Regions from separate parts of the Caproicibacterium argilliputei genome, predicted to be linked through region 1. Evidence: predicted binding sites of a transcription regulator. Region 1 holds the regulator's gene; each other region holds the start of a gene.
The links. The regulator Rex, encoded in region 1, represses fermentation and respiration genes when NADH is low (regulators of the CRP and FNR family bind a similar motif). The targets are predictions, from matches to a motif close to ATTGTTAANNNNTTAACAAT.
Positions count from the first base shown of each region.

Region 2: PXC00_RS04705 (butyryl-CoA:acetate CoA-transferase) is a predicted target of Rex. The motif match lies at 2,201-2,220, and genes of this name have one in related genera.
Region 3: PXC00_RS04665 (acetyl-CoA C-acetyltransferase) is a predicted target of Rex. The motif match lies at 2,581-2,600, and genes of this name have one in related genera.

Region 1 covers NZ_CP135996.1:1,225,788-1,230,150, forward strand. The annotation lists gene trxA (thioredoxin) at 1-200, shown strand, start outside; gene PXC00_RS05890 (CTP synthase) at 373-1,983, shown strand; gene PXC00_RS05895 (redox-sensing transcriptional repressor Rex) at 2,048-2,713, opposite strand; gene PXC00_RS05900 (NADP-dependent isocitrate dehydrogenase) at 2,792-4,000, opposite strand; gene PXC00_RS05905 (TraX family protein) at 4,036-4,363, opposite strand, start outside.
Region 2 covers NZ_CP135996.1:991,185-995,547, reverse strand. The annotation lists gene hisH (imidazole glycerol phosphate synthase subunit HisH) at 1-303, opposite strand, end outside; gene PXC00_RS04715 (manganese efflux pump MntP) at 441-1,019, shown strand; gene PXC00_RS04710 (helix-turn-helix transcriptional regulator) at 969-2,066, opposite strand; gene PXC00_RS04705 (butyryl-CoA:acetate CoA-transferase) at 2,276-3,619, shown strand; gene PXC00_RS04700 (NUDIX domain-containing protein) at 3,890-4,177, opposite strand; gene PXC00_RS04695 (DUF6483 family protein) at 4,209-4,363, opposite strand, start outside.
Region 3 covers NZ_CP135996.1:983,104-987,466, reverse strand. The annotation lists gene PXC00_RS04675 (3-hydroxybutyryl-CoA dehydrogenase) at 1-464, opposite strand, end outside; gene PXC00_RS04670 (enoyl-CoA hydratase-related protein) at 515-1,291, opposite strand; gene PXC00_RS04665 (acetyl-CoA C-acetyltransferase) at 1,325-2,506, opposite strand; gene PXC00_RS04660 (glutamine--tRNA ligase/YqeY domain fusion protein) at 2,862-4,363, opposite strand, start outside.

The DNA of each region.
Region 1 (4,363 bases):
TCGAACAGCTTGCGCAGGAGTACGATGGGCGTGTGGCGGTTATGAAAGTGGATGTGGACAAAAACCAGGATCTTGCGGCGAAATTTGCCGTAATGAGCATCCCAACAGTTTTTGTTTTCCGTGACGGCAGTCCGGTGGACAGCAAGGTTGGCGCTATGCCGGTTGATGACTACCGTAAAATGTTGGATGCGGTTTTATAACGTAGAAAATACAGAAAGATGCCCGCGACAGAGCAAAACTTTGGCGCGGGCATCTTTCTGTAGCAGCGGCTTTTCCTTGACAAGCATCTAGATGAAGTGCTATCATTAAAACAATTGTTTTTTGTCGGGAGCAGGCAAAAAAGAGAGAAATCTTATGCGTATGGAGGATGTTATGGCAGCAAAATATATCTTTGTCACAGGCGGTGTCGTTTCAGGATTGGGAAAGGGAATTACAGCTGCTTCCCTTGGCCGTTTACTGAAAGCGCGCGGTCTGCGTGTTACCATGCAGAAATTTGACCCTTACCTGAATGTGGACCCAGGTACCATGAATCCGTTTCAGCATGGTGAAGTTTTCGTGACGGATGACGGCGCGGAAACTGATTTGGATTTGGGGCACTACGAGCGGTTTATTGACGAAAGCCTGACGCAGAACAGCAATGTTACCTCCGGACGTATTTACTACAACGTGATTCAGAAAGAGCGCAACGGTGACTACGGCGGGGGCACCGTACAGGTTATTCCGCACATCACCAACGAAATTAAGGAGCGCATTTCTGCCGCGCGGGACAACGTTGATGTGGCAATCATCGAAGTTGGCGGTACTGTCGGCGATATCGAAAGTCAGCCTTTTTTGGAGGCCATTCGCCAGTTTGCAACCGAAGAGGGCCGCGAAAACTGTATGTTCATCCATGTTACGCTGGTTCCATATCTGAACTGTTCCCATGAGCATAAATCTAAACCAACGCAGCACAGCGTTAAGGAGCTGCTTTCTATCGGCATTCAGCCGGATGTGATTGTGCTGCGCTCCGAAAAGAAAATCGGCGAGGATATCAAAAAGAAAATCGCGCTGTTCTGCAATGTGCGTGAAGACTGCGTGATTGAGAACCTGGACTTGCCGCTTTTATATGAAGTTCCGCTTGCGCTGCGCGATGAAAAGCTAGACGAAATTGTCTGCCGTCGCCTGGCGCTGGATACGCGCGGGCCGGATCTTGCGGACTGGATCAGCATGGTGCACACGGCGCTTTCTATGACCGACAGTGTCAACATTGCTCTGGTTGGCAAGTATGTGGAACTGCATGATGCCTATCTCAGCGTTGCAGAAGCGCTCACGCATGGCGGGATTGGCAACAATGTCAAGGTCAATGTGCAGTGGATTGACTCCGAAAAAATCACGCCGGAGAATGTGGCGGATATTCTGAAAGACGCAGACGGTGTTTTGGTGCCGGGCGGCTTTGGCGAGCGCGGCATTGAGGGCATGATCACCGCGATTCATTGGGCGCGTGTCAATCGGGTGCCGCTGCTGGGCATCTGCTTGGGTATGCAGCTCTGCATTGTGGAGTACGCACGCAACGTGATGGGAATTGCGGACGCGAATTCGGCAGAGTTTGATCCACAGAGCAAAAATCATGTCATTGACCTGATGCCGGAGCAGAAGGACGTAGAGCAGTTGGGCGGCACCATGCGCCTGGGCAAATATCCGTGCAAGCTTACCTCCGGCACGCTGGCGTGGCGGCTTTACAACCAGGAGCCTCTGGTTTACGAGCGCCATCGTCACCGCTTTGAAGTTAACAACGAGTACCGCAGCCGTATGGAAGAAGCGGGTGTAACCTTCGCCGGCAAGAGCCCGGATGACCGCATTGTAGAGATGATGGAAGTAGACGCCAATCCGTTCTTTATCGGCAGCCAATTTCATCCAGAATTTAAGTCCCGCCCAAACCGCCCGCATCCGCTGTTTAAAGGTCTGGTGGGGGCAGCAAAGGCATATCAGGCAGAAAAAAAATGACGTGTCGGTTTTGACACAGAAAAAATCCAGCCGTTACGGGAGCTTCCCGAATCCGGCTGGATTTTTATATTTGCACTTTTTGGGGTTTTTGAGCTTCCGGTGCGTTGCTGATGCAGTAGCACAGCGTCAGCAGGCTGTCATTCAGATGTACGTTTTCTACAACCGCATTCGGATACTTCATGTTGATGTCGTAATGGCTGAAGTTCCAGTAGTTGTGAATCCCCAGTGGATAAAGCCGGTCAACCGTTGCTTCCACAGCAGTGCGCGGAATGCAGAGGACGGCCATTTCAGGCTTTTTCTCTTTGCAGAAATTTTCAAAGCAAGCGGTGTTCAAAACTTCCATTCCACGAATCACCGTACCGATTTTCTGCGGCGCGTCATCAAAAATACCGATTAGTTCAAATCCGAGCTGCTCAAAGTTCATGTGCGCGGCGATGGCGCGCCCCAGATTGCCGGCGCCGAACAGCACGGTGCGGTAGTTATGCTCTACCCCGAGGATATGGCCGATTTCTGCGGCAAGCTGCTCGACAATGTAGCCGTATCCCTGCTGACCGAAACCACCGAAGCAGTTTAAGTCCTGCCGAATTTGCGAAGCGGTCAAGCCCAGCTTTCCGGAAAGCTCCGTAGAGGAAATGCGGGTGACACCGTCGCGCTTCAGCTGATTCAGAAAGCGGTAGTACCGCGGCAGGCGTCGGATAACAGACATCGAAATATTTTCACGTTTGGGCATGAACAATCCTTCTTTCTGCGAAGCAGCGGCTGCTGCCCCAAAGGCCTGCGTCCGTATGCACGCAATTTTAAAATCAAATCACAGCAGCGGCTCCAGGCGCGCTGCAATTTCTTTCAGAAAGGTTTCCGTGTCGGCTTTGCGCTTGGTTGGCAGGCTGGAAAGCTGATAGAGGTCGCCCGTCATTACACCGTCGGCAATGGTCTGCAGCGCGGCTTTCTCCAACTTTTCACCAAACGCCTGCAGTCGGGGCAGTGCGTCCAGTTCTCCGCGCTTTTTCAGTGCACCGCTCCAGGCAAAGAGCGTGGCAATGCTGTTGGTGCTGGTTGGCTCGCCCTTGAGGTATTTATAGTAGTGACGCTGCACGGTGCCGTGTGCGGCTTCATATTCGTAAACACCGGCAGGGGAAACCAGAACGCTCGTCATCATGGCCAAACTGCCGAAGGCTGTTGCCACCATGTCGCTCATGACATCGCCGTCGTAGTTCTTGCACGCCCAGATGTAGCCACCCTCACTGCGGATGACACGCGCAACGGCATCATCAATCAGCGTGTAGAAGTACGTAATGCCGGCGTTTTTAAACTTTTCCTGATACTCCGTTTCAAAGATTTCCTGGAAAATATCCTTAAATCGATGGTCGTATTTTTTGGAGATGGTGTCTTTGGAGGAAAACCACAAATCCTGCTTGGTGGTCAATGCATAGTCGAAGCAGGCGTGCGCGAAAGAGGCGATGGAAGCATCCAGGTTGTGCTGCCCCTGCACGATGCCTGCGCCATCAAAGGTATGAATGGTCTGACGGGTTTCCCGACCGTCTTTGTCCGTTACGACCAGTTCTGCTTTTGCGCCGGCGAGTACGGTCATTTCCACGTTTTTATAGAGATCACCGTAAGCGTGGCGGGCAATCGTGATCGGCTTTTTCCAGCTTGGGAGGAACGGTGTAACTCCCTTTACCAGAATCGGCGCACGAAACACGGTGCCGTCCAGAATGGCGCGGATGGTTCCGTTCGGGCTTTTCCACATCTGGTGCAGGTTGTATTCTTTGACGCGGGCGGCGTTTGGCGTAATGGTTGCGCATTTAACGCCAACGCCGTATTTTTTGGTTGCCTGCGCAGCTTCCACAGTTACCTTGTCCGCAGTTTCGTCGCGGTGCTTAAGCCCTAGGTCGTAGTATTCCGTTTTCAGGTCAACATAAGGCTCCAACAGAATTTCCTTGATCATTTTCCAGAGGATGCGGGTCATTTCGTCGCCGTCCATTTCGACCAGCGGCGTTTTCATTTGTATTTTATCCATTTAAGGGTACCTCCATGAATCAAAATTGCCGAAGTTTAAGAAATTGGAAATTCGAGCAGACCAAGCAGCAACAGATGGACGGGATAAAAAATGTAAAAAGCCCATTTGTTCAGCCGCGGATGTGTCTCGCCGCCGCGCCTGCCGTTGTACAGGGCGAGTGGGAAAAGCGCCAGCAAAACGCACAGCTGCATGGCAAACAGCCGCATCGACCGCAGTTGGGAGAAAAATGCCGCACAGACTAGGGCGGAAAGAATAAATCCCAGTGCCTGCTTTTTAAAATCACCGCGGTAGATCCAGAATACCAGCGTGAACACCACGCCAAAAATCGGCCAGTCGCCCAAAAGCGTGGCGGCTATGCAGCCG
Region 2 (4,363 bases), 230 kb from region 1:
GCTTTCAAACAGCAGCTGCAGCCCCAGGCAAATACCCAGAAACGGCTTTTCCGACTCCGCCAAGTCATACACCGCATTGACCAGACCGGCCGCTTTCAGGTGCGCCATGGCATCCCCAAACGCCCCCACGCCCGGCAGCACCACGCCATCCGCCGCGCGCAGCACCGCCGGGTCTGCTGTAACCTGCACGCTGCAGCCGATAAATTCCAGCGCCTTCCGAACACTCTGCAGATTTCCCGCACCATAGTCGATGACCGCAATCATGGTAACACCCCGTTCCGCTTTTGTAAGATAGTTTAGCATAGTCCATTGCTAAAGTCAATGATGTCCGAATGAAAATTCTGACCGGCAGGCAGAAACAATACCGCTTCAAAAATTTGACAGTGGCGCTGCCTTGTGCTAGCATATAGAGAATCTGTGTTTCGGAGGAAGGGATTCGAATGGATGGTTTTGCATTGGTCAGCATCGCCGTAGGGCTGAGCATGGACGCTTTTGCGGTCAGTCTGGCAAACGGCGCTGTGACGTGCCGTGTCCGCCCGGCGTTTGCCTTAAAGCTCGCCGCCGTGTTCGGCGGTTTTCAGGCAGCCATGCCCATGCTAGGTTGGCTGATTGGCAAAGCAGGCGCCGGTTTCATCAATGCGGTTGACCACTGGGTCGCGCTGATCCTGCTCTCTTTCATTGGCGTGCAAATGCTGCTGGAGGCCCGCAAGGCTCCCGACTGCGGCTGCCTGCAGGAAGATCTGCCGCTGAAAACGCTGCTGACGCTTGCCGTGGCGACCAGCATTGACGCGCTTGCCACCGGCATCATCCTGCCCAATGCCGTGGGCGCCGCCTCGCTGCAACAAATGCTGCTTTCTGTGGGAATCATCGGTGCGGTCACCTTTGTGCTATGTCTGGGCGGCGTGTTCCTCGGCAAAAAGTGCGGCGACCTTCTGCGTGCAAAGGCGCAGATTGTCGGCGGTCTGGTCTTAATCGCCATCGGCGTGAAAATATTTATCGAGCATATGTGGTTCTCGTAAATTCGGCAGACAGCCTCCCGTTTCGGGCGGCTGTTTTTCGTCTTCGGGCAGGCGGTACACTGCCTCCAGCTCCCACAAGCGACGGCGCATTTCGTCCCGCACATAGGTCGGCGCCATAACCGCCAGGCGCGCGCCGTACTGCAGCAGCCAGCCGTACAGTCCCTCGCTGACGCGCGCACAGACGTGCGCTGTAAACACCTCCCGATCCCACTCCAGAATCTCCATTTCCTCACCGAACCGGTCTGCCAACACATCCATCAGGCTGCAGTCGCAGCGCAGAAGCAGCTGCTCTTCCCTGCCGCCAAACAAAAAAAATGCGTGCCGCAGGTAATCTGCCGTGTCAAACCGCCCAGTGTAAGGCGTGACCTCTGTAAAGGGACGCACCGGCTCCGGCTCCATGCAGACGTCGTACATCCGGTCCAGCCGGTACTTGCTCACCGTATCATATTTTTCGTAATTGCCCGCCAGATAATAATGGTCATCCCGCCAGAACAGCGCGTAAGGGCTTAGAAGAAACAGCCGACCGCCGTCCTGCTGCATTTGCCCGGCACAAAGCGTGCGGTGGTGGTAGGTAAAGGAAATCTTCTGTTTGCGCGCAATGGCCTGCTGAATCACCGAAACCGTATGTACCACTTCATTATTCTCCAGTTTGCGTGCCGGATCATAATAAATCTGTTTCTGCAGGGCCTCCTGCTCCCCGCTGGGCAGCATCCGCTTCAGCTTTTCCGTAAGGCGGATGGTGGCCTCCTCCGTCAAAAACGGCGCCGCGCTGACCGCATCCAGCAGCATACGCACCTCTGCCGTTTCCAGAATCCGCTGCGACAGATAGTATCCGGGATATGGCGTACGCGTAAAAACAATGTTGTATCCCACACGGCGCAGTGCGGCAATGTCGCGCCCGATCGCCCTGCGCTTGGAGTAAATGCCCCGCTTTTCCAAACCCGCCGCAATCTCACACATCTGCAGCGGATGTTCTTTAGATGCCTCCTGATGCAGCATCTGCATCACTGCCAAAACCCGCAGCTTGGATACCTCGCTTTCTGCCATGCCTGCTCACCCTCTTTTGAAAATCTGACAGTATCTTAACATATTTCAGAAGATTTTGCAGAATTTTTTGATAATTTGCAAATGTTTCTGTCCGGCATACTTGTCGCTGAACAGAAAAAATGCTATAATAAGATATTGTTAAGGCATTAACAATATCGACTTTTATGCTTTCAGCATTGAAATATTAGTAGAAAGGCAGCTGTTCTTGAATGGACTACACAAAAGAGTATGCGCAAAAACTGACGACCGCCGAAAAAGCCGTCAGCGTAATCAAATCCGGTGACTGGGTGGATTACGGTTGGAACATGGCAACCGTACATGATCTGGATTCCGCCCTGGCGGCGCGCGTCGAAGACCTGCACGATGTTAAAGTGCGCGGCGGCGTTTTAATGGATGTACCGGAAATTTTCAAGGTGAAAAATCCCGGCGAGCACTTTTCGTTTTATTCCTGGCATTATTCCGGTGTAGAGCGCAAGTTTGCCAAAGAGGGCTTCATCACCTATGTGCCGGTTCGCTACTCCGAAATTCCGCGTTACTGTCGCGAAGACATTCCGCCGATTGATGTTGCCATGCTGCAGGTCGCACCGATGGACAAACACGGCTACTTTAACTTCGGGCCGTCCGGCTCTATGGAAGCCGCCATCTGTGAGCGCGCCAAGCACATCATTGTGGAAGTCAATGACAAAATGCCGCACTGCTTGGGCGGGTTTCAGACAGAGGTGCACATCTCCAAAGTCGATGCCATTGTGGAAATGAAGGAACCCTATGCCCGTTGTATGCCGCCTGCACGCGCGGCAACCGAAGTGGACGAGATTGTGGCCAAAACCATTGTCAACGAAATTCCAAACGGCGCCTGCCTGCAGCTGGGTATCGGCAGTATGCCAAACGCCGTTGGCTCGCTGCTGGCGCAGTCTGACCTGAAAGACCTCGGTGTACATACGGAAATGTACGTGGATGCCTTTGTGGATATGGCGGAAAAAGGCATTATCAACGGCACCAAAAAGCAGCTGAACCCCGGTCGGCAAGTCTACGCCTTTGCCTGCGGCTCGCAGAAGCTGTACGACTATCTGGACGACAACCCGGCGTGCATGGCGGCGCCGGTCAACTACGTGAATGACGTCCGTGTAATCTCCGCGCATGACAACATGATTTCCATCAACAACATCGTCAATATGGATCTGTACGGGCAGGTCAATGCGGAATCCAACGGCTTGCGGCAAATCACCGGCGCAGGCGGTCAGCTGGACTATGTGATGGGCGCATACCTTTCCCGCGGCGGCAAAAGCTTCATCTGCTGCTCCTCAACCTTTACGGACAAATCCGGTGAGCTGCAATCGCGTATTCTGCCGATTCTCCACTCCGGCTCGACTGTGACGGATACCCGCGCCAATATTCAATACGTTGTTACCGAATACGGCATGGTCAATTTGAAGGGTGCTTCCCTCTGGGAGCGCGCAGAAAAGCTCATTAGTATATCCCACCCGAAGTTCCGCGAACAGCTGATTGCCGCGGCGGAACAGCAGGGAATTTGGCATCATAGCAATAAAATCTAACGACGAACATAAAAAAAACAGGACTGCGGTGAAATGCTTTTTTCACAACAGTCCTGTTTTTTATGATTTAAAACGCAGTCATCTTGGTGAATATTACCTGATTTCCATCCGCAATGCCGCCATAAACCAAGTTATCCTGTACTGCAAAATTCAGATAATGTTTAATTACAAATTTTGCAGTAAACGGCATTTCCAATGTATTTAGTTCGGACAGCTTGAACCATTTTGAAATTCCTTCGTTGGATATCAAGGCGGTACTGACACCTTCTTTTAAATCTGAAAAAAATAATAATTCTGTCGGATTTCTTCTTTCGTCCGTCGCAATGTAATATAACGCTTCTGCAGATCTTCAATCTGACTTTCCGTGACAGAAAGTTCTTCGTAAAGTTCTCTCAGAACACAAGCTTTTGCATCATTTAACTCGAAATTTTCAAAATGTCCGCCCGCAGATCCCACCCAGACGTTATTAACTACTCTAGATCCCTGGCGATACAGCAACAACATCTGATTCCCTTTTGTAAGATAAATAGATGCCATGTTGCGCAGTTTACCATCCATAACAAACCTTCCTCGGCTGTAATTTTTCACATTATGCAGGCAAGGTAATGTTAAACCGGTGAATCATGTCCTGCAGACCTTCTTCGATTTCCGAACGGTCAAAGTCCGCTTCGTCCAGTTCCTCGTCGGTTTTATGGTTCAACTTGACGTAAAAGTCAATGGCAAGCTCCAGATACCGGAAGTTCT
Region 3 (4,363 bases), 240 kb from region 1:
GGCGTGTTGATACCGGCAATGACTTCAACCAGCTTCATGACAGGCGCCGGATTGAAGAAGTGCATACCAACAACCGGATGCTTTACACCATTCGCAATTTCCGTAATGGACAGAGAGGATGTGTTGGAGGCGAAAATGCACGACGGTTTGCAGCACTCGTCAAGCTTCTGAAAGATACCCTGCTTGATGTCCATTTTTTCCAGAGCAGCTTCAACAATCAGGTCGCAGTCGGCAGCAATTTCATTTGTGCCGGTTGTAATCTTTGCCAAAATCGCATCCGCAGCGGACTGCTCCATTTTGCCTTTCTTTACCAGCCGGTCAAGGCTCTTCTGAATCTTTGCCTTGCCGCCTTCCGCCCACTCAGGCTTTACGTCGCAAAGACGAACTTCATAACCATTTGTCTGTGCAAAAGCCTGCGCAATTCCGGAGCCCATGGTTCCTGCGCCGATAACACCAACGATCATGAGAAAATCCTCCTGTTAATCATAATTATAGTATTTACTTGCCGAGCAGCTTACCGATTGATAAACGGCTCATGCTTACGCTTTTCGCAGAAAGCGGTCATGGCGTTTTTCTGGTCTGCTGTGCCGCAGCAGGCCGCGAAAAGCTCCGGCTCAAACGCAACTGCCGAATCGATATCCATCTGCAGACCCATGTTGATTGCTTTCTTGCACTGCCGTACGGCAATGGGTGCATTACCGGCAATCCGCTCGGCCAGCTTCATGGCTTCCTCCAGCATCTGTTCCGCCGGATACACCGCATTGACCAGACCAACCCGCAGCGCTTCTTCCGCTTTGATATTGCGCGCCGCGTAAATCATTTCCTTCGCCTTGCCGACGCCGATGGTGCGTGCCAGCCGCTGGGTACCGCCGAAACCGGGCGTAATGCCCAGACCGGCTTCCGGCTGACCGAACACAGCGTTATCCGCAGCAATACGGATGTCACAGCTCAGAGAAAGCTCGCAGCCGCCGCCAAGTGCAAAGCCGTTGACCGCCGCGATAACTGGCATCGGCAGCTTTTCAATTTTCCGGAACACCGCGTTGCCTTTTGCGCTAAACGCACGACCCTCATCCGGTGTCATGGTGCTCATAGCGCCAATGTCAGCGCCAGCAACAAAGGCCTTCTGCCCGGCGCCGGTAATGACGACGCAGCGGGTTTTGTCTGCGTCAATGGCGTCGACAACTGCTTCCAAATCTGCAAGGACTTCCGGATTCAGCGCGTTCAGGGCTTTCTCGCGGTCAATGGTAATGACACCGACAAAGTCTTTCTGCTCATAGTTTACAAAGCTCATGTTTCCGCCTGCTTTCTTCGGTTTTCCGCGCAATTAGTATTTCTTTACGATGGTTGCAACACCCATGCCGCCGCCGACGCACAGGGTAGCAAGGCCGTACTCGCTGTCGCGCTTCTGCATTTCGTACATCAGCGTTGTGAGGATACGGGTGCCGGAGCAGCCGACCGGATGACCCAGTGCAATGGCGCCGCCGTTGACATTGACCTTGCTCATGTCAAACTGCAGGTCGTGGCAAACTGCGAGGGACTGGGAAGCGAACGCTTCGTTTGCTTCAATCAAGTCCATCTGCGCAACGCTCATGCCGCTCTTCTTCATAACCTTTTTGGTGGCTTCAATCGGGCCAAGACCCATGTAAGCCGGGTCAACGCCTGCGGAAGCGCCGGCAACCCAGTAAGCCATCGGCTTGACACCGAGTTCCTTTGCCTTCTCCTCTGTCATCACAACAACTGCGGAAGCAGCGTCGTTAATGCCGGAAGCGTTGCCTGCGGTGACTGTGCCGTTCTCTTTGAATGCCGGACGCAGACCAGCCAGGGATTCGGCGGTCACGCCTGCACGGGGGCCTTCATCCTGGTCAAAAATCACGGTCTTTTTCTTCTGCTTAACTTCAATCGGCACAATTTCGTCTTTGAACTTGCCTGCCGCGATGGCAGCCTGTGCTTTCTGCTGGCTAGCAGCTGCAAATTCGTCCTGCATCTGGCGGGTAATACCGTATTTTTCCGCAACGTTTTCTGCGGTGATACCCATGTGATAGTGATGGAAGGTATCTTCCAGGCCATCATGAATCATAGAGTCAATGAGCTTGCCATCGTTCATACGGTAACCGAAACGTGCCTTTTTGAGCAGATACGGCGCATTGGACATACTTTCCGCACCGCCGGCAACAATCACGTCTGCCTCGCCGGCAGCAATCAGCGCAGCGGCAACATTGACGCTCTTCAGGCCGGAGCCACAGAGGTTGTTCAGTGTAAATGCTGGAGTTTCGATCGGAATGCCGGCATAAATAGCAGCCTGGCGGGCAACATTCTGACCAATGCCTGCCTGGAACACACAGCCAAGGATAACTTCATCCACCACATTCGGCTGCACACCGGCACGCTTCATGGCCTCCTTAACAACAATGGTTGCCAACTCCGGTGTTTCTTTGCCCACAAGGGCTCCACCCATTTTACCGATTGCCGTACGGCACGCACCAGCCAAAACGATTCTTCTTGACATATTTGTTTCCTCCATTCATTTGATAACACTGTTTTCTCGCTGCACCCTGGCACGAAAAAGACCAGTTATTCGCATAAGTTAAATATATCACAATCTCGCATCGTTTGCAACAATTTCGTTAAAGTTTTAGCAAAGTTCCCGCTTTCGCATGGGTGCAGCAGCAAAATGCCTAATATCATCAACTCTGACTCCCTGATTATACCATATTCCGCATTAAGAAATCATTTAATTTCGACAAAAATCGAAGAATTCAAAGAAATTTAATAACTAAAAAGAACTTTTCAAGGAATGCGTCCCCTGAAAAGTCCTTTTACGAAGTCCGGCAGATATTTTGCCGCACCGAACCCGCTTTTTGTTATTTATTCGGCTTAAAGCCATCCTTCAAAGAAACGGAACGGTTAAAAACCAGATGTGCCGGTGTGGAATCCTTGTCCAGACAGAAGTACCCCTCCCGCATGAACTGGAACGGCATTGCAGCGTCTGCCTCCCGCAGGGATGGCTCCACCTTGCAGTGCTGCAGCACCTGCAGGGAATCGGGGTTCAAAACCGTGAGGAAGTCCTCCTCCTGCTCCGGTTCCGGCACCGTAAACAGACTGCCATACAAGCGTACCTCCGCTTCCGTGCAGTCAGCGGCATTCACCCAGTGGATGGTACCACGCACCTTGCGGCCGTCCGGCGTATTGCCGCCGCGCGTTTCGGGGTCATACTCAGCGTAAACCGTTTTGACGCTGCCGTCCTCGTTTTTGTCGCAGCCGGTGCAGCGGACAATATACGCCGTTTTCAGGCGCACCTCATTGCCCGGGAAAAGTCGGCGGTAGCCCTTAACCGGCTCCTCCAGAAAATCCCCCGCCTCAATCCAAAGCTCGCGGGAAAAGGTCACCTCGCGGGTGCCGTCTTCCGGGCGCTCCGGATTGTTTTCTACTGTAAAGGTTTCCGTCTGACCTTGCGGATAGTTGGTCAGCACCAGCTTGACCGGATGCAGCACTGCCATGGTGCGGCGCGCTTTCAGGTTTAAGTCCTCCCGCAGGCAATGCTCTAAAAAGCCGTACTCCACCGTGGAATCAACCTTAGAAACGCCGATGCGGCTGCAGAAGTTCCGGATGGAGGCCGGCGTAAAGCCACGGCGGCGCAGACCGCAGAGCGTAGGCATACGCGGGTCGTCCCAGCCGGAAACGAAGCCGCCCTCCACCAGTTTGCGCAGCTTGCGCTTGCTCATAACAGTGTTATTGATACCCAGACGGGCAAACTCAATCTGCCGCGGTTTTGCAGGCAGGTCAATGTGCTCGATTACCCAGTCGTAAAGCGGCCGATGCTCCTCAAACTCCAGGGTACAGAGCGAATGGGTAATTCCCTCCATGGCGTCCTCAATCGGATGCGCGAAGTCGTACATGGGGTAAACACACCATTTGTCGCCGGTGCGGTGGTGATGCATATGGTTGATTCGGTAAATAACCGGGTCGCGCAGATTGAAGTTACCGGAAGCAAGATCCATTTTCGCACGCAGCGTCATGCGGCCGTCCGCAAACTCCCCTGCTTTCATGCGGGCAAACAGGGCAAGGCTTTCTGCAATGGGGCGGTCCCGATACGGACTGACCGCCGGATGCGTCAGGTCACCGCGATTGTCGTGCATCTGCTCCGGCGTCAGCTCGCAGACGTAGGCAAGACCTTTTTCAATCAGCTTGACCGCCAGCTCATACATGGTGTCAAAATAATCGGATGCATAATGAAAGCGGTCGTCCCACGAAAAGCCGAGCCAGCGAATATCCTCTTTGATGGCGTCCACGTACTCGGTGTCTTCCTTGGTGGGGTTGGTGTCATCCATGCGCAGATTGCACAGACCACCGAATTTTTCCGCTG